Stieleria sp. JC731: one gene and its partner. The protein of the gene in region 2 interacts with the protein of the main gene of each other region in a pairwise test. Links are inferred from orthologs where the notes say so. Each region holds a gene or a part of one and is shown on either strand. Other genes may lie near its edges.

Region 1 (10,371 bases), on a different replicon or contig from region 2:
GCAGTGCGTACACGTTCCTGCAAGTTCGAGATCACCTTCGCCTGTGCGTTGGCGTGGGCGTTCAGATACCTGATCTCGGACGTCATCATGCTGATCTGCCGTTCGTTGTCGGCAAGCTTCTGCGAGTCCACAACCCCCTGCATCTGACGGATGGTCACCTCGGATTCCATGTGAGCGTTGTTGAACCGATCGGTGTCTGCCATCAGCTTGGTCGTCCCGAGTTCAGATTCAAGCGACTTGCAGCGATTCTTTAGCTGCTCACACTCTTCGCGGGCATGCACAAGGCATTCCACGACCGTGTCATGTTTCTTCCGCAGGTATTCGCGATCACCCTGCAACCGCTTCATCTCGTTCTGCAGCGACTCCTTGTCCTTATCCAACTGAGCCATTTGCGAAGCCATGTTAGCCAATCGGCGCGACTGCCTCTCAGACTTCTCGTTCAGTGCTGCACAGTCTTCTCGAAGCACTTTGTTGCTCGCTTCCAGCGTCTTGTTGTAGCACTCCAACTCAGACGTTTTACGCATCAAGGCTTCGTTATGATCCTTCACGCCGTTGAGCTTCAACTGCAAATATTCTGCCTTGTGTTCAAGCCTATGAATCTTGTCCTTGAGCAGCTGTTTCTCAGTCAGCTTATCAATAGCGATTACCATCGACATTTAGTTGTTCCCCGGTTCAAGGTTTGGTGGTTTGGTATCCTCGGTGTTCATGACATCGAGGCACAATCTGAGCGTGTAGTTGACGCTCTCCATCAATTCGTCGCGGATCGATTCATCGACCTTGCCTTCGTTGTCCGCGACCATCTGCAAGCAGGCTGCGCATCGTAGCGCGAGTTCTTTGGCGTTCATGTTTGAAGCTTCCCAATTAAGGCGTTAGTGATTGAATCTGCAGCGAAGTCGGTCGACCACCGCCGAAACTTCTCCGCTTCAACTTCGCAGCAAGCCGGTCCAACCAGGAACTTCACGGTCTTGTATTCGAAACTGCCGAAGTTTTCGAGAGTCTGTGTCAACTCGATGTTGATGTCCCGACCTTCTCCCATAGTTCGCAACCCTCCGCGAACTTGATGCTGGATGCGTTTAAGGATCTCGGGTGAAAGTGTCATTATCGGTGATTCCGTGGAAGGGTATGAGTGAAACGGGAAACAGTCAAGTTCAGGACTAGCAGGCCGACAAAGCTTCGCGGCGTTCCGCCATGACTTCGATGCGTGCTCGGTGCCCGACATTGGTCATGCGTTCCGTTAACCGCTTGATGCGACTGTGGGCTGTTCCGCGTGAGATCCCATACTCATTCGCAAGGTTCACCTGGACGAATCCGTGTCGCTTGTAGTCTGCGTAAAGCTTCCGATCGTCTTCGGACAGGATGTTCAGGATTCGATCCAGAACCTGCTCGTTGATCTCCTTCTCTTCTGCCTCTACTGCCTCTTCTTCTGGACCGAGGCTTTCGCTGAACACCTTGTCTTCGGGATGGATCGCTTGCGTTGGAATCCGCTTTGCAAACTTGCCGTCCTGGTTCCGCCGTTTGCTAATCCGAATCGGACCTGCTTCATCGCGGTCGAACACTGAGTTCAGCATCGATTGAAAGATGTAGGTGCTCGGTTTGGTTCCGCGATTCTCATCGAACTTGCGGACGGAATTGATGACTGCCTCAACTGCAAGTGACTCGCGTTCCTCTGCAGTCTGCTTGCACTTCGTCGAGCCTGAATTGCAGATCGACTCGATCGCATCAAGGTACTGGCGAATCAACATCATCAGTGATTCCTCACAGTTGTCCTCCTGCACATTCTTGATCAAGCGAAGTTGTTCATCATCGGATAGTTGGACTGACTTGATAAAGTCGCTAAGCATTTGCCGTTCCGTGGGAGATTTACTTAAAACCGATCTACGCCCTAAACAGGACTGTTTCTGAAATGTAGCTACGCGATGTTTTTAGTCAACTGCACTTCTGAGAAAACGAAGCAACGTCGGTTGAGGGGTCTGTAGACAGTTCTGTGTTAAGAAACGGTTATTCGCACCTACTGCCGTCAGGTTTGCTTTTGACCTTTGCGTTCATGCAAATAACTTCACTCGCTTTTCCAATCCACAAGCTGAATGTGTCAGTGAAGATGCAGTACAAAATCAGATTCATCAGGACGGGAAATGATGGTCCGTGGCTGATGAAAAAAGACAAGGCGATCAGTGAAGCGATCGCATACAAGAGCGTGGGCGTTGACGTAGAAGTTGTCCCACACCGAGTGAAGATTCGATATGACGGTGACCGATGCGCCGGTGATCAGATGCATGACGGTGAGCTACCGTCAGTGACGGTCGTTAGGGTCCGCTGCAATCCGGTCGAGGACTAGAAACTCACGTAAAAACGTGGTATTAAATGCAAAAAGCAGCGGTTTCATACGATTATGATTCCGCTGCTCTAACCAGCTGAGCTATGCCGCCTTTTTGTTTTTTGCAGTGCTTCCTGCGAGGCACATTATTTACAAAACATCCGGCTGCCCAACAAGGCCCGGATCGGCTTTCGATGCTCGGTTTTTTAACACTCGCTTCATCGACGTACCTGACTGTTTCGTACGTTTACCCTCAGCAAGTTCACGCCGTTTCGAAACATTTTCATCTTTGGTCGCCAATTCGGCTATCTCGACCTCGCTCCCGCTGCTCCGGTCAAGCTTTTCTCACTTTGAAGCTCCCTGCATCACGTTCCAATTGATCCGCTTCAGATTTCATGCTGAACCTAGTCAAAGTCGCCGAAATCGCCGTCACAGTCACCACTCCAGTCACTCGATGAATGGCCGTCAAAACCGCCGAGCGAGAAAATAGACGCGAGCAGCCCGACACCCAGAATGAGCGCCAGACCGACAAAAATCTGATTTTCCTGAATGAATTTTTCGATCATCTTACCCTCGCAATGTTCGCCAACTTTGACTCGAAAATCGCAAAATCGTACGTCAACATTTCCAGGCTCGATCGGCCTCCCATTTCTGTCACTCTATTTTCATCAATTCCAAGTACAGCCCTGCTTACAAAACGCTCCAAGGCGATTGGATGGGTCGTACCAGGTGGGACGCGATGTTGATTTAAAGCAACATCACCGTCGATCGACGGTGATACGTTACTCACCTTCGGCTAGCTGTCGAAATTCATCTTCAGAGAGCACCTTGACTCCCAGCTGGTTCGCTTTATCGAGCTTGCTGCCCGCCTTCTCCCCAGCGACCAGATAATCCGTGTTCTTACTGACGCTTCCCGATGCCCGACCGCCGAGTTGCTCGATCAGCTTTTTGATTTCATCACGTTTGTAGTGATTCAAAGTGCCTGTTACGACAAGCGTCTTGCCATCGAGCGGACGGTTGCCAGATTCAGATACCTCGACATCATCAAATAGTTTGACTTCGACATCGGCGAACTGCTGAATGATTTGCTGGCCATAGTCATCGTGCAAAAACTCATGCAAGCTCTCAGCGATCCGTTCGCCGATCTCGTGAATCGCTGCAAGGTCTTCCGTACTGGCTGCCTGCAGCGATTCGATGGTCGGATATTTCGCAGTGATCAGCTTCGCAACGCGCGGGCCAACGTGGCGAATCGAGATAGACGATAAGACGCGTGCAAGACCGCGCTGGCGACTTTTCTCGATGCCTTTGACGAGGTTCTCCGCATTGCGTTTTCCAAACTTAACTTCGACAAGCTTGCCATCTTTTCCTTTGCGCTGCTTCTTCCATTCGAGCTCGCTGAGTTGTTCGACTTGTAATCGATAAAGATCGGCGTAGCTGGAAACGAGTTCATGCGACAACAACAAATCAACGACTTCCTCACCCAACCCATCAATATCCATGCCGGTACGACTTCCGAAATAAATCAATCGTTGTTTCAGTTGGGCCGGGCACTGTGGGTTGGGACAGCGGATGTAGACCCCGCCTTCGTCACGAACTAGCTCGGTCGAACATTCGGGACACTGGTCAGGAAATTTGAACTTGCGCAGCGTTTTGGAACGCTCGTGTTTTTCAACGCGGACGACTTTGGGAATAATCTTGCCAGCCTTTTCAACCACGACGACGTCGCCCACACGTACGTCCAAACGTTCGATCTCGTCAGCATTGTGCAGCGAAGCACGCGAGACGGTTGTGTCGGCAATGTTGACCGGCTTTAAGTGAGCAACCGGAGTGATCGCGCCCGTTTTACCGACTTGAACGGTGATCTTTTCCAGGACCGTTGTGGCTTCATAGCGTTCGAATTTATAGGCAATCAACCAACGAGGACTTTTGCTGCGCATCCCCAGTTCGTCACGCTGCGCGAAATCGTTGACCTTGAAGACGATCCCATCGATCTCGAATGCCAAATCTGGCATCGCCTCTTCCAGTTTTTGCACTGCTGACAATGCGTCTTTCCAGTGCTTGAACTCTTTCACATCCGGAGTCATCGGAATTCCGTAGGAGGCGACCTCGCGAAGAAACTCCATGTGGTTTGTCGCTCGCAGTCCTTCGACTTGGCCGACGCCATGACAAAAGAAACGCAGGTTGCGCTGGGCCGCGATCGCCGGGTCGAGCAACCGAATTGTCCCCGCGGTGACGTTGCGAGTGTTCTTGTAAGGCTCACCACCAGAGGCGACTTGGCGATTGTTGAGCTCCGACAGATCCTCGTTTGTCATGTAGACTTCGCCACGGACTTCGAGCACGGCGGGTGCGGTATCGCCCGACGTTCGCAGCGGAAGATCACGGATCGTGCGTATGTTGTGCGTGATATCGTCACCGACGGCTCCGTTTCCACGCGTCAGGCCCCGAGTCAACTGCCCGTCTTCGTAGCGAATCGAAGCGGCGACCCCATCAATTTTGTACTCCATCACCCAACCGATTGCCTGCCCTTCGAGCAGCTTTTCGGTCCGCTCAAAATACGCTTGTAGCTCTTCGATGGAGTACGTGTTATCGATCGATAACATGGGAACGGAGTGTTCGACCTGTTCCAAATGTGGAACGGGTTCGTCGCCAATTCGCTGCGTTGGTGAGTCCGCGGTTAGTAGCTGCGGGTGCTGCTGTTCAAGCTGACGAAGTTCGTCCAGCAGCTGGTCGTATGCCAGGTCGGTGATGGTCGGTTGGGCGAGCACATAATACGCGTTGTCATGCTTGCGGATTTCGTCGCGAAGTTCATCCACTCGTTTCGCAGGATCAGCCATCAATATCACACTCAGAGCAAAAAGTCGGACTGTCTGACTGGACGTCGAATCGAGACGTCGAATCAAGTCACTATCATAGGCGATTAGGAAAGATCTGGGACGTAGGCTAAAGCCTTCCCCTTAAAACGATTGCTTTGCCGACCAAACATCCGTCTGTTCGCCTCGCCCTGTTCATCTCGTGCTTGCTTGGTTCACAATCGAACGCTAATTTCCATGCTCGAAACTGCCTCATCGTTGTAAAGTCTCATGACCGAACCGAAAATCGCGATCCGCTTGGACGCCTTGAAACTGCCATTGAAAAAGTCACTTGATGTGGCAGCCAGAATGGGCGTTGGCTCGGTTGAGTTAAACGGTCGTGGCGAAGTTCATCCGGATAGCTTGACCGAAACCGGTTTAAGACACCTGAAGAAGCTACTTGATGAACGCAACCTGCGTGTCGCCAGCCTCCGTTTTCAAACGCGTCGTGGGTATGACAATCCGCAAGACTTGCAACGGCGAATTGATGCGACGAAGTCAGCGATGCAGCTTGCCTACAAATTGGGCGCATCGGCCGTCATCAATCACATCGGTTACGTACCTGAAGAAATTACCGATCCTCGATATGAAACCTTGGAATCGGTGATGCAAGACCTCGGCCGTTACGGTGCACGTGTCGGGGCATTTTTAGCCGCTGAAACGGGGGCCGAATCAGGCGAGACTCTGGCGCAACTTTTGGATAGAGACGACGAAGGTTTCGTCGCGGTTGCTTTCAACCCCGGTCAGCTGGTCGTCAATCGCCATGATGCGATCGAATCATTAGCGAAGCTGAAATCCCGCGTCCAAGTCGTTTGTGCCACCGATGGCGTCCTGGACCTCGCTGCCGGGCGTGGAATTCGTGTTCCGATTGGCGAAGGCACCGTCGACTACCCGCATCTATTGGCAACACTCGACGACGCAGACTTTAGCGGACCGATGATCGTCGGCCGAGAAGACTCGACAATCGACGAGATCGCCCACGGCGTTTCCTACCTGCGAAATCTGGCAAGGTTTTAAACCGTCAACTGCAAGCCATCGCCCGCAGGTTGGACTCACTATCGGGCCGGAGTCCCGCGTTTGCGTTGGTACTTCTTGGCATTTTCGGCCTGTCCGGTCACTTCGTATAAAAACTGACTTGGGATTGTCGGCCGTGCCTTGCCCCATTTTCGGCGGGTCAACGCGAGTGACATGGTCAGTTTTTCCTGGGCGCGGGTGATTCCCACGTAGCAAAGACGACGCTCTTCGGCGATGTCTTCGTCACGTCCCGATTTAACGCTACGTGAATGTGGCAGCAGGCCTTCTTCGAGCCCAACCATGTAGACGACAGGGAACTCCAGTCCCTTGGCGGCGTGTAGCGTCAATAGCCACACCGCGTTTTGCATCGCTAGCTTGTCTTTCTCGTTTCCCATCTCACGCCCCGACAAAGCGATGTCGGCAAGGAACCCGGTCAAGTCAGCGTCATCGCGACCATCTTCGAAAGCCGAGATCGCGTTGGTAACCTCTCCCAACGACGCCATGCGGTTTTGACGATCTTCGGGTTCGTCGTACAAACGGTTGATTTCGTCGCTGTAAGCGGTTTGAGTCAGCAGGGTCTCCATCGCCGCCGCCAGCGAATCACTTTTAGCTCTTGTGTTGACGTCGGCGTGAATCGACTTGAGCTGCTCGACACCACGCTGTGCTGCTGGGGATAGATCGGCAACCAAATCTGGCTTCTGCATGATCTGCCAAATGGGAACGCCCGCGGCGACGGCATGTTCCATCAACGTCTTCACCGCTTTGGCACTGATGCCGCGTGCCGGTGTATTGATAACACGAAGCAACGAGACTTCATCGTCGGGTTGGTCGATCCACTTGAGGTAAGCGACCATGTCACGCACTTCGCGCCGATCAAAAAACGATTGGCTACCCAACATCACGTAGGGGACATTCGCTTTACGAAGCTCGGTTTCAAAGAGTCGTGGCTGTTCGTTGGTACGGAACAAGATCGCGATGTCGCGTGGTTGGATATGTTGGTTTTCGATCAGGTGTTTGATCTCACTAACAACCGATTGGGCCTCTTTGATTTCGTCTTTGTGCTGTGCGATACGCGGACGGATGCCATCGGGACGTGACGGACGCAGGACCTTGTCGTGCCGATACTTATTGAACTTGATCAGCCGGTTCGCCATTTCGAGGATCGAACCACAACTGCGATAGTTCGCCTCCAGACAAACGACTTTGGCATCCGGCCAATCGTTCTTAAAGTTCAGAATGTGAGTAACGTCGGCACCACGCCAGGCATAAATCGATTGATCGTCGTCACCGACCACACAGAGATTTCGGTGCGCACCGGCAAGGTGCCTTGTGATGCGATACTGACTACCGTTGGTATCTTGGTATTCATCGACAAGGACGTGATCAAACCGCTTGGCTTCTTCGTCGCGAATGCTGATGTGCTGATCGAAAAGCATCTCGGTCTGCAGCAATAGGTCGTCAAAGTCCATCGCGCCGCGGCTTTTCAAACCCTCCTGGTAACGTCGATAGCCCGCGGCGGCCAAATGCTCGCGGTCATTTGAAGCTTCCAAGGGAGCTCGATCGGGAAGGATCGAAGCGTTTTTCCAGTTGCTGATAATGTTCAGCAAGTCACCGGGCTTGAGCGCTGTGTTGGGCAGACGCAATTCGCGAAGCACCGCTCGAGCAAGCGACTCCTGATCGCTTCGGTCATAGATCGAAAATTTGTCGGGATAGCCCAGCGCTGTCGCGTGACGCCGAAGAACTTTGACGCAGTGTGCGTGAAAGGTGCTGATGGTTGGCTCAGGGCGTTTCTCGCCACGTTTTTTGCGTTTTTTCGAATACCCCAACAGCTCACCGATCCGCTCTTTCATTTCACCGGCGGCTTTATTGGTGAACGTGACTGCCAGAATCCGATCAGGAGACGTCCCATGTTTGATCAAATTGGCAATGCGAAACGTGACCACACGCGTTTTGCCCGTTCCGGCTCCGGCAAGCACCAACAATGGCCCCGACAATGTGTTGACCGCGTCTGATTGGGCGGGATTCAATCCGTGAGACAACGGGGATCCTGAGCGTGCGAGATGATGAGGTGGCCAGCGGCGATACGAATGGTCGCCAAAATTGAGCACCGTTGGCGTTCGGTACGTTCAGCTGAAATGCTAATGATTCCGCGGAAATCGGCAAGCGACGATCAGCAGATGACCTGTCCAGGCTCCGCAGTTCGGCAGATCCGTAAAATGCAGTCCCAGCTAGGTGACAATTTAGGTCAACGAGGATTTTGCCGCGCGTCGCAATTCGAGGGAGTCAATACCGCCTCGTTGCATAGCGCCAAAATAAAAAAAACGCTGGATGAGGAATGCCCCACCAGCGTTTCTTTGTTTTATTACGAACCCGACTGAACTGGTAAACGGTACTTCGAACCAATCAGCAACACGATTCGCCGCCCAGCCGTGCGTGTGCGTCCTGATCGAACGCTGAGGTCGATTTAGCGCTGAGCGTCCCGGTCGATCACTGGGTCAGCCGAACCGGTGGATAGCAGAACCAATGAACCCTGCTGTGGCTTGCCCGAATTTAAGAACGTTCGGTTGAAGGGAATGTAGTAGCAAGCGTAGGTACCGTTTGATGTATTCAGAACGTAGATCACGGAGTTTGCAACTGGGTTGTTGTTGCTGCTGGGGGCGTCGACCAGCCCGGTCACCATCATGTAGCCAGTGCCCTTGCCGGTTCCCAAGACGTCTTGGACGTTCACGGTGAAAAGGCCCATGAATTTGCCAAGCCGTGGATACATCACCGAACATTGCAACAGACCAGAATTGTGGTCGAGAACGAAAAGCCCCTCGGCTTCGTTGCTAATCAAACCGGTTGCCATCGAAAATTTTTCGCTGGAAATGGCGGCCGTTGCGTTGAGTGCTGGAAGTTTCCATTGGCCGACTTCGGTGCCCGAGCTGGTTTCACGCAGGGCTTGTGTTTGACCGGCGAAGTAAGCGGCAACAAATGTCGCCGCAAGTGTTGTTACCGCAAAAAAGACGGTAAGTTTCCGACCCTTTCGACGCGACGATAGATTTTCGATGCGCGATTCAGCCGACGACGTTTCGGCATTGGTTTCGGTTGGGATCAAGGTCATGAACGAAGCTCCAGACGAACGGTTTGAATGTCGAAGACGAGCCTGACAAGCAGTTGAGGGGCCGGACAAGCGGTTGACGGGGAATTGTAGCGCAGGCGGAGGATCTTTACGATTGCAACCTGCTGAGATTTTTTCCCCTTGAAGCGTTTATTGTCTCCCTTCGCATCACCGAGGTCAACAAAACCGCCATGGCTCTGAATGAACCCCTAAACCGCAAGCTCCGAATGGCACTGGTTGGCGGAGGACAAGGCTCCTTTATTGGCCGCGTTCACTCCATTGCCGCTTGCTTAGACAATCGCGCTGAATTGGTTGCCGGTGCACTGAGCAGCAATCCCGAACGTGCGAAGGCATCCGCGCCCGATTACGGAATCGCCGAAGACCGAGCTTACACCAGCTATCAAGAAATGCTGGACGCAGAACTGAAGCTTCCCGAGGGCGAACGGATCGACTTCGTCAGCATCGCCACGCCAAACCACGTTCACTTCGAAGTTGCCGACGCGGCAATCAAAGCCGGCTTTAACGTCGTTTGCGACAAGCCGATGACGTTCGATTTGGCCCAAGCGGAACAGTTGCTGCAAACGCTTCAAAACAGCGATGTCGTTTTTGCGCTCTCGCACAACTACACCGGTTATCCCCTGATTCGCCAAGCTCGCGAAATGATCGCCAGCGGTGAACTGGGCGAGATCAACGCCGTTCGTGCCCAGTACATCCAAGGTTGGTTGCGTACATCGCTTGAAGCCGAAGATCAAAAGCAAGCGGCATGGCGAACTGACCCAAGCAAGAGTGGCGCTGCGGGAGCCTTCGGTGACATCGCGACGCACGCTTACAACCTCGGTCGCTACATGACCGGACTGTTGCCCGATCAGGTTAGCTGCAGCTTGAAGGCGTTTGTCGAAGGCCGAAAACTTGACGACTATGGCACCGCAGTGATTCGTTATGAAAACGGAGCTTTGGGGACCGTCACCGCATCACAGATCAGCCATGGCCGCGAAAACGATCTCGAAATCGAAATCGACGGCACCAAAGGTTCTTTGAAGTGGCGGCAAGAAAACCCGAACGAGATGATCTTCCGCCAAAACGGGAAGGCTCAT
Region 2 (10,883 bases):
GCTACCCGACACCTGAAGAAAACTACCTGACCAACTCGCGCGGCTTATTGACCTGGGTCTTTACTCTGGATCACAAGCGAATCGGCGTGATGTACCTGGTCGGCGTTTCGCTGGCATTCCTCGTTGCCGGTTTGTTGGCTCTGGGGATTCGTTTGCACCTGTTCGCACCCGACGGATGGTTGTTCAACAACGAATTCTTCAAGTGGTTGGCTCCAGACAAGGCTCCCAACGATATCTACAACCAAGTGTTCACCCTTCACGGGGCGATCATGGTGTTCCTGTTCATTATTCCCAGCATTCCGGCCGCATTAGGAAACTTCCTGGTGCCGGTGATGTTGGGGGCGAAAGACGTTGCCTTTCCACGATTGAACCTCAGCAGTTTCTTTCTGTGGGTCGCTGGCGCGGTCTTCTTTGTGATGGCCCTGTTGGCCAGTGGTTTGGACACCGGTTGGACGTTCTATACTCCCTACAGTACGACGACTGATACGTCCGTCATCATGGCGACGTTTGGTGCGTTCATCCTCGGTTTTAGCTCGATTTTCACCGGGCTGAACTTCATCGTCACGATCAACACAATGCGTCCGCCGGGGATGACTTGGTTCCGCATGCCGTTGTTCTTGTGGGCGACCTATTCGACTAGCATCATTCAGGTTTTGGCAACGCCAGTTCTGGGTATCACGCTTCTGCTGTTGATCGCCGAGCGAACGATGCACATCGGGATCTTTGACCCGGAATACAACGGTGACCCCGTTACCTATCAGCACTTCTTCTGGTTCTACAGCCACCCTGCTGTATACATCATGATTCTGCCCGCGTTTGGTGTGATCAGTGAATTGATCAGCGTCCACTCGCACAAACGAATCTTTGGATACCGTTTTATCGCTTACTCGTCGATCGCGATCGCTCTGCTGGGCTTCTTGGTTTGGGGACACCACATGTTCACCGCCGGGATGGGCCCGATGACGACGATCATCTTTAGTGCGTTGACGTTTACCGTTTCGGTTCCGTCGGCGATCAAGGTGTTCAACTGGTTGGCGACGATGTACAAGGGGGCGATCACACTGACGACCCCGATGTGCTACGCAATTGCGTTTATCTTCTTGTTCACGATCGGTGGTTTGACCGGTTTGCACCTCGGTACGCTCGCGACCGACATGCACCTGCACGATACTTACTTTGTCGTTGCTCACTTCCACTACGTAATGGTCGGCGGAACCCTGGTCGCATTCTTGGGAGCTGTCTTCCACTGGTGGCCAAAGATGTTCGGCCGGATGTACAACGAACTTGGCGGTCAGATTTCTGCTCTGATCGTTTTCCTTGGCTTCAACCTGACCTTCCTTCCGCAGTTCGTTCTCGGTAGCCGCGGAATGCCACGTCGATACGCCACTTACGATCCCGAATTCGCTGCACTGCACGAGATGAGTACCTGGGGAGCGTTGTTGCTGGGTATCGGCCTGTTGGTCGCGTTGGTCGTCTTGCTGGCTTCATTGGTCAATGGCAAGAAAGCACCTGCCAACCCTTGGGGAGCGGCGACGTTGGAATGGGCGTGCACATCGCCACCACCGTTCTACAACTTTGAACGTCCACCGGTTGTGGGCGACCCCTATGAGTTTGGCGATATCCAATGGGACGGAGCTTCGGATCGATACGTAAAGGTCGAACCGAAACGCGAATCGGTCCCCAGCGAAACACCTGCCGAAAGCCCAGCACACGCTGGCGAGTAAGCGAAAACTGAATTAATCATCCCACGCACTGAATAGGCGGCGATCGATCAAGACACTAAGCAGATCGAATCGTCGCATCAGGATGACGCCTCGGAGGCGGGCCTGATAACCTTTGCGTTTTCCATCGTCCACTTTTCCCCTGCACGGTTGACTCCACTGATGGCTACCACTGATGCCGGGCATTCTGCCACGGCCGACCATTCAGCCGATTCACACGGTCACGATCACGACCATCCGTCGTACCTCGCCCACCACTTTGACACTCCGGAACAACAGTTCGATAGTGGCAAGCTGGGGATGTGGATTTTCCTGGTCACTGAAGTCTTGTTCTTCAGTGGGATGTTCTGTGCATACGCGATCTTCCGGGCATGGCGTCCGGAGGTATTCGAAGGCTGTAGTCAGTTTTTGAATACGAAGCTGGGTGCGATCAACACCGGCGTGCTGCTGTTCAGTTCGTTCACGATGGCTTGGGCTGTTCGTGCTTCGCAGTTGGAGCAGCACAAGAAAACTGCCGCATTGATCGCATCGACTTTGTGCTGTGCGATGATCTTCTTGGGCGTTAAGGCGATCGAATATTCGCACAAATGGCACATGGGATTGTTGCCAGCGGGATTGTTCACCTACGACCCAAACAATCCGCACCCCGAAGGGACGCCAAACTACTTGGCATACATCTGCGCTCCGTTCGCAGTCGCAACCGTCGGCATCTTGATCTGGTTGGTTGTCAGCTTCTTGCGAGGCGCGAAATTCCAATTCGAATGTGCGAAGCCGATTTTGGTCGTCTTCTTGTGCTTCTTTGTCGGTGTCGGCCTGGGAACCATTCTTGAGAGCGGTGAAAGCGGAGAGCACGCCGCCCACGTCGAAGGTGCTGATCATGCGGCACATGTTGACGGTGAACATGCTGGTGATGAACACGCCGATGGCGAACATGCTGCCGACGATCACAGCGAAGAAGCAGATGTTGAACCGGCCGCAGAGCCAGAGCACGTCGAAGCCATCGCAGGCTTGGTCGCTCCTGGTGCAATGGTCAGCAGCGATAACCAGCTTGACCTAGTCAAGCGTTTGGCGTCAGACAATACGAACACCGGATCGAAGGGCGAATTAGCCGCACGCCAAGCCCAGAACGAGATGGCCTACGGTGCGATCACCTACAACGTTTCGGACGATAGCTCGGCAACCGTCGCGGCAGCCGAAGACGACGTTATGCGTAAAAGTCGCGCCGGTGTCTTCTTCAGTATCTATTACTGCATGACTGGCGTTCACGCGATTCACATTCTCGGTGGCATCGGAGTTCTGATTTGGTTGCTGGTTCGTGCTCTGCGTCAGGACTTCAACAAGAACTACTTCGGTCCGGTTGACTACGTCGGTCTGTACTGGCACTTGGTCGACTTGATTTGGATCTACCTGTTCCCGCTGATGTACCTGATCCGATAGACCAATCGGCTGACGTTATTCAATCAACAAACATTCCTAATAAACCGTCTAGTACCAACCATGTCAGCACACGAAGGCTCTCGCGAAGGATACGATTTCGCGCACCCGTTGCCACTGCCGCTGTTGTTCGGTGTCTTCCTCGTCTTGACCGCGTTGACCGTGCTGACGGTCTTTCAAGCGAATTTTGACCTGGGCAGCTTCGATATCATCGTGGTGATGATTATCGCTAGCGTCAAAGCAATTCTTGTCGGTGCCATTTTTATGCACTTGGCATTCGACAAACCGATGAACGTGATTTGGTTTCTTGGCTCGTTCGTGTTTGTTGCCTTGTTTATCATTTTTACGCTCTTCGATAACCGAGCGTCTCACAAAGACAACATTCCTGTGATGGGCGACGGTGCCGCAGCGGTCGCCGCCGAGAGCTGATCGAAGCATCGCAAAAATCCAACGAAAGCGGGCCTGTGCTGGAAAGTGCAGGCCCGCTTTTTGTTTGCCACGACAGAAGGATTGATTAGTCCGTCGTGCCGCGAAACCAATGCAACTAAACGCGGAAACGCCAAGAACGCAGAGTCCCCTACGCCAATAATCTGCGTTCTCACCAACTCTGCGTTTCCAACCAGCCATATTCGGCCAAAGGGATGCACGGTAATTCCCTGCCACGCAAAATTGCCGCCAGCTTTCCTCAACTCAGTGCGCTCGGTGACTCCGTGTTTCAATTCTCACTTGACCGCCAAGCAGCCAACCACAGAGCAACAATGCTACTCCGGTGAATCCAGAAACGGCAATTCGTCTGGCGTGCGCTCGCACATTCCGGCTTTGAAATGCATCCGGCAGACGGAAACATATCTCTCGTTTCCGCCAATTTGGATCTGTTGGCCGTCTTTGATGGGGCGTCCCTTGCTATCGACCCGCAGCACCATGGTTGCTTTGCGTCCGCAGTGGCAAATCGTTTTGATTTCCGACAACGTATCGGCCCAAGCGAGCAAGACTTCGCTTCCCGTGAACAAATTGCCTTGGAAATCTGTCCTCAGTCCATAAGCCATGACGGGGATGTCCAAGTGGTCACAGACATCGCTCAATTGCTTGACCTGCTTTCTGGTCAGAAACTGAGCTTCGTCGACCAGAATGCAGTCCAGTTTGGACTCCAAATGACGTGATTCGACGAGCGAAAACAGGTGATCGGCGGTGTTAAACGTGATCGCTTTGGCGGCCAGTCCGATTCTGCTGGTGACCATTCCGGGTTCGTCCCGGGTGTCGATTTCCGGCAGCAGGATGAGCGTTTTCATCCCGCGTTCTTGGTAGTTGTAACTGCATTGCAGGAGGATCGTTGACTTTCCCGCATTCATCGCCGAATAGTAAAAGTACAGTTTCGCCATGCTGTCGGCTTATTGCGTCTTCTCGTTTTTCCTAGAATCGTCGCCGCCGGACCGAACCGAACACTGCGAATCGGCCTCTTCGAGGCCTCTCGCCACATTTAACGTCACTTTCAAATGCCACGCTACAACCCCTCCGAAATCGAACCCCGTTGGCAAGCCTACTGGGACGAGAACAAAACGTTTGCAACGCCAGAAAACCCCGGCGACAAAAAACGCTATGTGCTGGACATGTTCCCCTATCCCAGCGGCGACGGACTGCACGTCGGCCACCCGGAGGGTTACACCGCTACCGACATCGTTTCGCGGTTTGCGCGGATGCGTGGCGAAAGCGTGCTTCACCCGATGGGATTTGACGCGTTCGGTTTGCCCGCCGAGGAACACGCCATTCGAACCGGCGAACACCCACGTGTTCAGACGCAGCGCAACATCGACAATTTCACTCGCCAATTGAAGATGTTGGGTTTCAGCTATGACTGGGATCGCGTGTTGGCGACCACTGATGAAGCTTACTTCCGCTGGACGCAGTTCATTTTTCTGGTGTTGTTTGATACGTGGTTCGATCACGATCAGCAGAAAGGTCGTCCGATCGCCGAGCTGCCGATTCCAGACGACGTGAAAGCCGAAGGTGATTTGGCGGTTGCCAAGTTTGTCGATTCGCATCGCTTGGCCTACCTGGATGACGCTCTGGTCAATTGGTGCCCCAAACTGGGAACCGTTTTGGCCAACGAAGAAGTCGTCGATGGCAAAAGCGAGGTTGGCGGTCACCCGGTCAAACGTATTCCGCTGCGGCAATGGATGTTGCGTATCACGGACTACGCAGAACGGTTGCTCGAAGGGCTTGATGAACTCGAATGGCCGGCTGGGATTAAAAAGCTGCAGTCCGATTGGATCGGGCGAAGCACCGGCGCCGAAGTGGACTTTTATGTCGGCGGTTCGGGCGACTACGAAGCGTGGCAAGCCGAACGCGCTAAAAGCGGATTTCCCGATGCACCGGGGCTTCAGGCCTTGCGCGTTTACACGACTCGTCCGGACACGCTTTACGGAGCGACCTATATGGTCGTTTCGCCCGAGCATCCGATGCTGGAACAATTGACCAGCGAAGAACAAACTGCAGCTGTTCGAGACTATTGCGAGAAGGCTTCGTTTAAATCCGATCGCGAACGCACCGAAGGCGATCGCGAAAAGACGGGTGTCTTTACCGGTGCGCATGCGATCAATCCGGTCAACGGAAAGCCGATTCCGATTTGGGTTGCAGACTATGTGTTGGCAGGATACGGCACCGGCGCGATCATGGCGGTGCCGGCACACGACAGTCGTGACTTTCAATTCGCGGTGACCTACGACCTTCCAGTGATTGCGGTGGTCGAACCGCCAGCGGATCTAGACAATCGTGACGACATCTTGGCAGGCAAAGCTTGTTTCGAAGCGCTCGGAAATGCGATCAACAGCGGTCCGTTTGACGGCCAAGGTACTCAAGAAGTCAAAGCGGCGATCACTGCCTCGTTGTCTGAGCAGGGCATCGGCAACGGTGCGGTTAATTACAAGTTGCGTGATTGGCTTTTCAGCCGACAACGTTTCTGGGGTGAGCCATTCCCGATCCTGCATGAACTCGATAGCGAAGGTAACCCGACGGGCCGAATGCGAGGCGTCGATGCTGGTGAGCTACCGGTTCAGTTGCCAGAGTTGGAAGACTTCAAGCCCCACGGTCGCCCCGAGCCCCCGTTGGCCAAGGCCGACGATGATTGGCTTTACGTAACAATCGATGGAACCAAGTACCGCCGCGAAACCAATACGATGCCGCAATGGGCTGGCTCGTGTTGGTACTACCTGCGTTACATCGATCCGAAGAATGAAAACGCTTTGGTCGATCCAGAATTGGAATCAAAATGGATGCCCGTCGATTTGTATGTCGGCGGTGCTGAGCACGCTGTCTTGCATTTGCTGTATTCACGATTCTGGCACAAGGTGCTGTTTGATCGTGGTCATGTTTCCACGCCGGAGCCGTTCGGTCGATTGGTCAATCAAGGCATGATCTTGGGCGAAGTCGAATACTCGGCATACTATGACGATGACGGAAAGTTTGTCTCGGCAAAGGATGTCCGCAAAGCTCCCGAGGGCGGACGCCAAAGCAAAGACGGTCGTGCCGTCAGCAGTCGACCGGTCGCGGAGGATGCCGTCGAAAAGAAAGGCGAATCGTTTGTCTTGATCGACAACCCAGCGATCCGCGTCGAAAGCCGCGCACACAAGATGTCCAAAAGCCGCGGTAACGTTGTCAATCCAGACGTGGTGGTCAAGGATTACGGTGCCGATGCGCTGCGTTTGTACGAGATGTTCATGGGGCCGCTCGAGGCGACCAAGCCTTGGTCGATGGATGGTGTCGGCGGGGTACGCAGTTTCTTGGACCGAGTCTGGCGGATGGTTGTCAATGACAACGAAGATGACTTGGTGTTGCAAGAAGCGTTAACCGACGAGGCCTGCGATGATGACCAGGCAAGAATGCTTCACGCGACGATCAAGAAAGTCACCGAAGACACCGACGCGATGAGCTTCAATACCGCGATCGCGAGGATGATGGAGTTTACGAACTTCTTTACTCGCTGCGAAAAACGTCCGACCGAAGCGGTGAAGTCCTTCTTGGTCTTGCTGTCGCCCTATGCACCACACTTGTGCGAAGAACTGTGGCAGATCTTGGGTGGCGAGCAGTCGATCGCACTACAAGCTTGGCCCGAGTGGGACGAGTCGGCACTTGTGCAAAAGTCGATTGAAGTACCGGTTCAGTTCAATGGCAAGGTGAAGACGAAAATTCAAATTGCTCCCGACGCAAAGCCTGATCAAATGCTTGAAGCGGCCCTTGCGGATGAACGCGTGCAATCGTTGATCGCCGATAAGAACATCGTCAAAAAGATTGCCGTTCCCGGACGCTTGGTTAACTTCGTTGTGAAGTAGGCCCAGTGAAGTAGGTCGAGTGAAGTAGGCCCAGTGCAACGGATAATTGGATGAAGTTTCGTGGCTCGGCAGTGCTCCGTTTTAGCAGTGCTTGATTTCGGCAGTGCTCGATTTTGAGATGCCCTGTCACGAGGCTTTGTATCAAGCGGTTTCGCAGAATCGGTTGCACCGATTTAGAAGTCCGAAGATGTTGCAGGGCATCATCGGTGGCCCCCAACGGCGGTCCTTGCCGTGGGTGGCCGAATCTGGTTTTCCGCTTTGTGGTATCGAAGAACGGTCCTGTTCTTTGATGTTTCGTTCGGTTTCCCTTGAAAGGGGCGATATCCGAACTTGTTCAATTCCCTTTGATCAATTGCATCTTCGTTGATGCGTGAATCCATTCGGCCAGGGCGATCACATCCTCGTGTTCGCCGCATCGATCCATCGATGACACTGGCTATTAGCGGGCGGCAGGAAGACAGATCGAGATCTTCCAACCGGATAGGTTTTGCAAAACGAGACGCCATTCTCGAGTTCGATGATGAACCGGACCGATTCAGGTGAGCAAAGCAGCCCGGCTATCATCGAAAATGCAGATCGGTTTAGGCAACCAAACGCAGGCTGTCGGCTTCGACTTTGCCCGCAACGATGCCTTCGATGAATTCTTCAAAGATACGAACGTCAAGTGCGGATGCGGCCGCGCACTCTGGGTGGAACTGAGTTCCGATGGCGAACCAGTCCATCATTTCGCTTTCGATTGCCTCGATAACACCATCGGGGCAGCGGGCGGTGACGCGGAATCCAGGAGCGACTTCGTCGATCGCCATGTGGTGTCGACTGCTAACACGAATTTCGCCATCGCCGAAGACGCGCCCGACTAACGAATCGCTTTCCACTTCCAAGGTGTGGCGATGGTTGGGATCGTGAGGGTCGAGGTGAGGAACCGCTTCGGGTAGATCTTCTTTGATATGGAGGAACAGGTTTCCGCCCTGTTGGACGTTCATCAGTTGCATACCTGCACCGATGGCAAGCAATGGGATGCGACGTTCTGCGATTTCTGCCATTAGCAAGCGATCGCTGGTTTCACGGACTGGATCCATCGGCCGGACGCTGCTGTGAAGCATGAATCCGTCGTTACGTGGGTCGAGGTCTCCGCCACCGATCATCATGAATCCATCGACAAGCTCTGCTGCTCGTGCGATCGATTGTGGGTCGTTCATTGGTGGAATGACGACAGGAATGCCCCCTGCTGCATCAATCGACTGAAAGTAACCTGCTGCCAAAAATGCGAAGCCAGGTTTGTTGCGATCGGCCGCCTTGAAGTCGCAGTTAATTCCGATGATCGGTTTGCGAGTCATAACATCGCTAGACATCCGACATTTCCTCATAAAAGTCGAAATAGCAAATTAAGATACAGCGACGTGCTGCATCAATCGAAACGGGCGCGGTCCCATGAACATTGAACGGGCGGGAGAGACCTTTTCGCCATTCTTGGCGGCAAGGCCGATCGACAGTTGTGTTCGAAAAGATAAGTCGTAGAGAAACGCGGTAGCGAACGAGGAGTAGATTCCTGTACAGTTCGTTCCTAGTTGGGGAAGGTGCTGGTGCAATGTCGATCGCAGGCTCCGAAGCGACGTAGCCAGACGCATTGGGGCCAAATACGTTGGCCGCGATGCCAAAAGCGACAACACCGTTCCGTCTTGGATTCCCACTTTGATCATCCCTGATTAATAGGACCGCACATACGGTTCGCTACCGGTCAGAAACATTCGATACCGAATGTCTCCCCGAGCGGTCGGAAAGTTAGCCTGCGAAATCCGCAAAAACAAATACTCTCCATATCTTGTGGAGAATCGCGTCTGCTAGCACAACAGACAGTGCTAGCATTGGCGTTTCCTGCTAGCAAAAGTCGCAAATTCACTGTGGGATTGCGAAAAATTTGCGTGTTTGCGTTGTCACCAGAGCGTGGTTTCAGGGCGTCGATCCACCTCGTGGCGGCCCCTTTGCAGTTGTCGCGGCGTGATTAATGATGGCAGCCGGGTGACCAGTTCGCCGTAAGTGCGAAGCTGCTGTAGTTAACGACGTTTCAAAAACGATTGTATTAGGCTGCGAAGTGAGATTTGACCAAGTTCGATTGGCGTCCATCGGAACCGTCCTACCAGAAGAAATCTGGTCAAGCGATGATATCGAGTCGCGATTGTCGCCTCTTTACGAGCGTCTCCGGCTTCCCGAAGGCCGGCTGGAATTGATGAGCGGGATCGCCGAGCGGCGTGTTTGGCCTGTGGGGACTAGCCCCAGTGGACCGAGCATCAAAAGCGGGAAGGCGGCGATTGCCGCGGCCGGTTTGCAAGCTTCTCAGATCGGATGTTTGATCCATGCCAGTGTTTGCCGCGATTTTCTAGAGCCGGCAACGGCATCGAAGGTTCACAACGGTATCGGTCTGTCAAACGACTGCTGGGTGTATGACGTCTCGAATGCATGTTTGGGGCTGATCAATGGCGCGATCCAGATCGCCATGATGATCCAAACCGGTGCGATCAAAGCCGGGATTGTCGTGGGGACAGAGAACAGCCGCATGTTGCTCGAATCGACCATCGCCGCGTTGAACGAAGATCAGTCGCTGACGCGAAAGAGCGTGAAAGGGGCGTTTGCTTCGCTGACGATCGGTTCAGGAAGTTGTGCTTGGCTTTTGACCCATGAGTCGCTCGCCGAGGATGCGACGAAGTTGTATTGCGGGATCGCTGAAGCTCGCACCGAGTACCATGATCTTTGCGTTAGCGACAGTGATTCTGCCGGGGCCGGAATGCAGCCTTTGATGGAGACGGACAGCGAGAAACTGATGGCCGAGGGGATCGCGACCGGAGTTGCGGGATTCGAAAAGCTGTTAACCGAGAGCGATTGGTCGCGCTCCGATCTGGACCGCACTGTTTGTCATCAAGTTGGCGTTCGGCACCGCGCCGCGATGTTAGAAGCGATGGGGCTGCCTGAGGAGACTGACAGCGTGTCATTTCCCAAGTTAGGGAATACCGGTTCGGTCGCATTGCCGCTAACGGTTGCAGCTGCAGCGGCTCGAGGAGAGCTGGTCGAAGGCGACCGTGTTGCCATGTTAGGGATCGGCTCGGGGATCAACAGCGTGATGCTTGCATCCACATGGGGACAGACCCCGGTCGCCGGGAATGTCGACGAGATTTGATTCCGGGGACATAGCAGGGGAGGACCCCGGGGACATAGCAGCAGGTGATCCCGGGGACATAGCAGGTTAGTAGAGGTGACCCCGGGGACATAGCAGGTTGGGTGTGGGCCGTTTTAGGCTGGGGTGATTTTGTTGCTGCTTGACCCCCTCATCCCCAGCCCTTCTCCCCCAGCGAGCTGGTGGAGAAGGGAGCCAGGGTGGAAGTTGGAGTTGGGGACAGACCCCCGGAGC

What was found.
Region 1: the proteins of leuS (region 2) and ligA interact in binary tests that used the Escherichia coli proteins (3 or more experiments, as listed by UniProt). The link is inferred for Stieleria sp. JC731 from one-to-one orthologs.

The regions. Positions count from the first base shown.
Region 1 is NZ_JAJKFQ010000026.1:168,052-178,422, reverse strand. Bases 2,623-5,537 are described here. They hold ligA (NAD-dependent DNA ligase LigA), read right to left. Parts: upstream 5,149-5,537; coding sequence 3,097-5,148; downstream 2,623-3,096. Other genes in these bases: LOC67_RS23290 (sugar phosphate isomerase/epimerase family protein), read left to right, coding at 5,395-5,537; LOC67_RS23300 (hypothetical protein), read right to left, coding at 2,719-2,880. Outside these bases: hypothetical protein, read right to left, coding at 1-656; hypothetical protein, read right to left, coding at 657-845; hypothetical protein, read right to left, coding at 842-1,099; sigma-70 family RNA polymerase sigma factor, read right to left, coding at 1,155-1,841; hypothetical protein, read left to right, coding at 2,150-2,335; more of sugar phosphate isomerase/epimerase family protein, read left to right, coding at 5,538-6,180; ATP-dependent helicase, read right to left, coding at 6,219-8,216; hypothetical protein, read right to left, coding at 8,642-9,280; Gfo/Idh/MocA family protein, read left to right, coding at 9,469-10,371. UniProt on the Escherichia coli protein: DNA ligase that catalyzes the formation of phosphodiester linkages between 5'-phosphoryl and 3'-hydroxyl groups in double-stranded DNA using NAD as a coenzyme and as the energy source for the reaction.
Region 2 is NZ_JAJKFQ010000002.1:26,423-37,305, reverse strand. The notes cover bases 4,254-7,680. They hold leuS (leucine--tRNA ligase), read left to right. Parts: upstream 4,254-4,648; coding sequence 4,649-7,480; downstream 7,481-7,680. Other genes in these bases: LOC67_RS05995 (thymidine kinase), read right to left, coding at 4,254-4,534. In the rest of the region: cbb3-type cytochrome c oxidase subunit I, read left to right, coding at 1-1,724; cytochrome c oxidase subunit 3, read left to right, coding at 1,884-3,158; cytochrome C oxidase subunit IV family protein, read left to right, coding at 3,219-3,584; more of thymidine kinase, read right to left, coding at 3,917-4,253; gamma-glutamyl-gamma-aminobutyrate hydrolase family protein, read right to left, coding at 8,062-8,832; 3-oxoacyl-ACP synthase III, read left to right, coding at 9,573-10,652.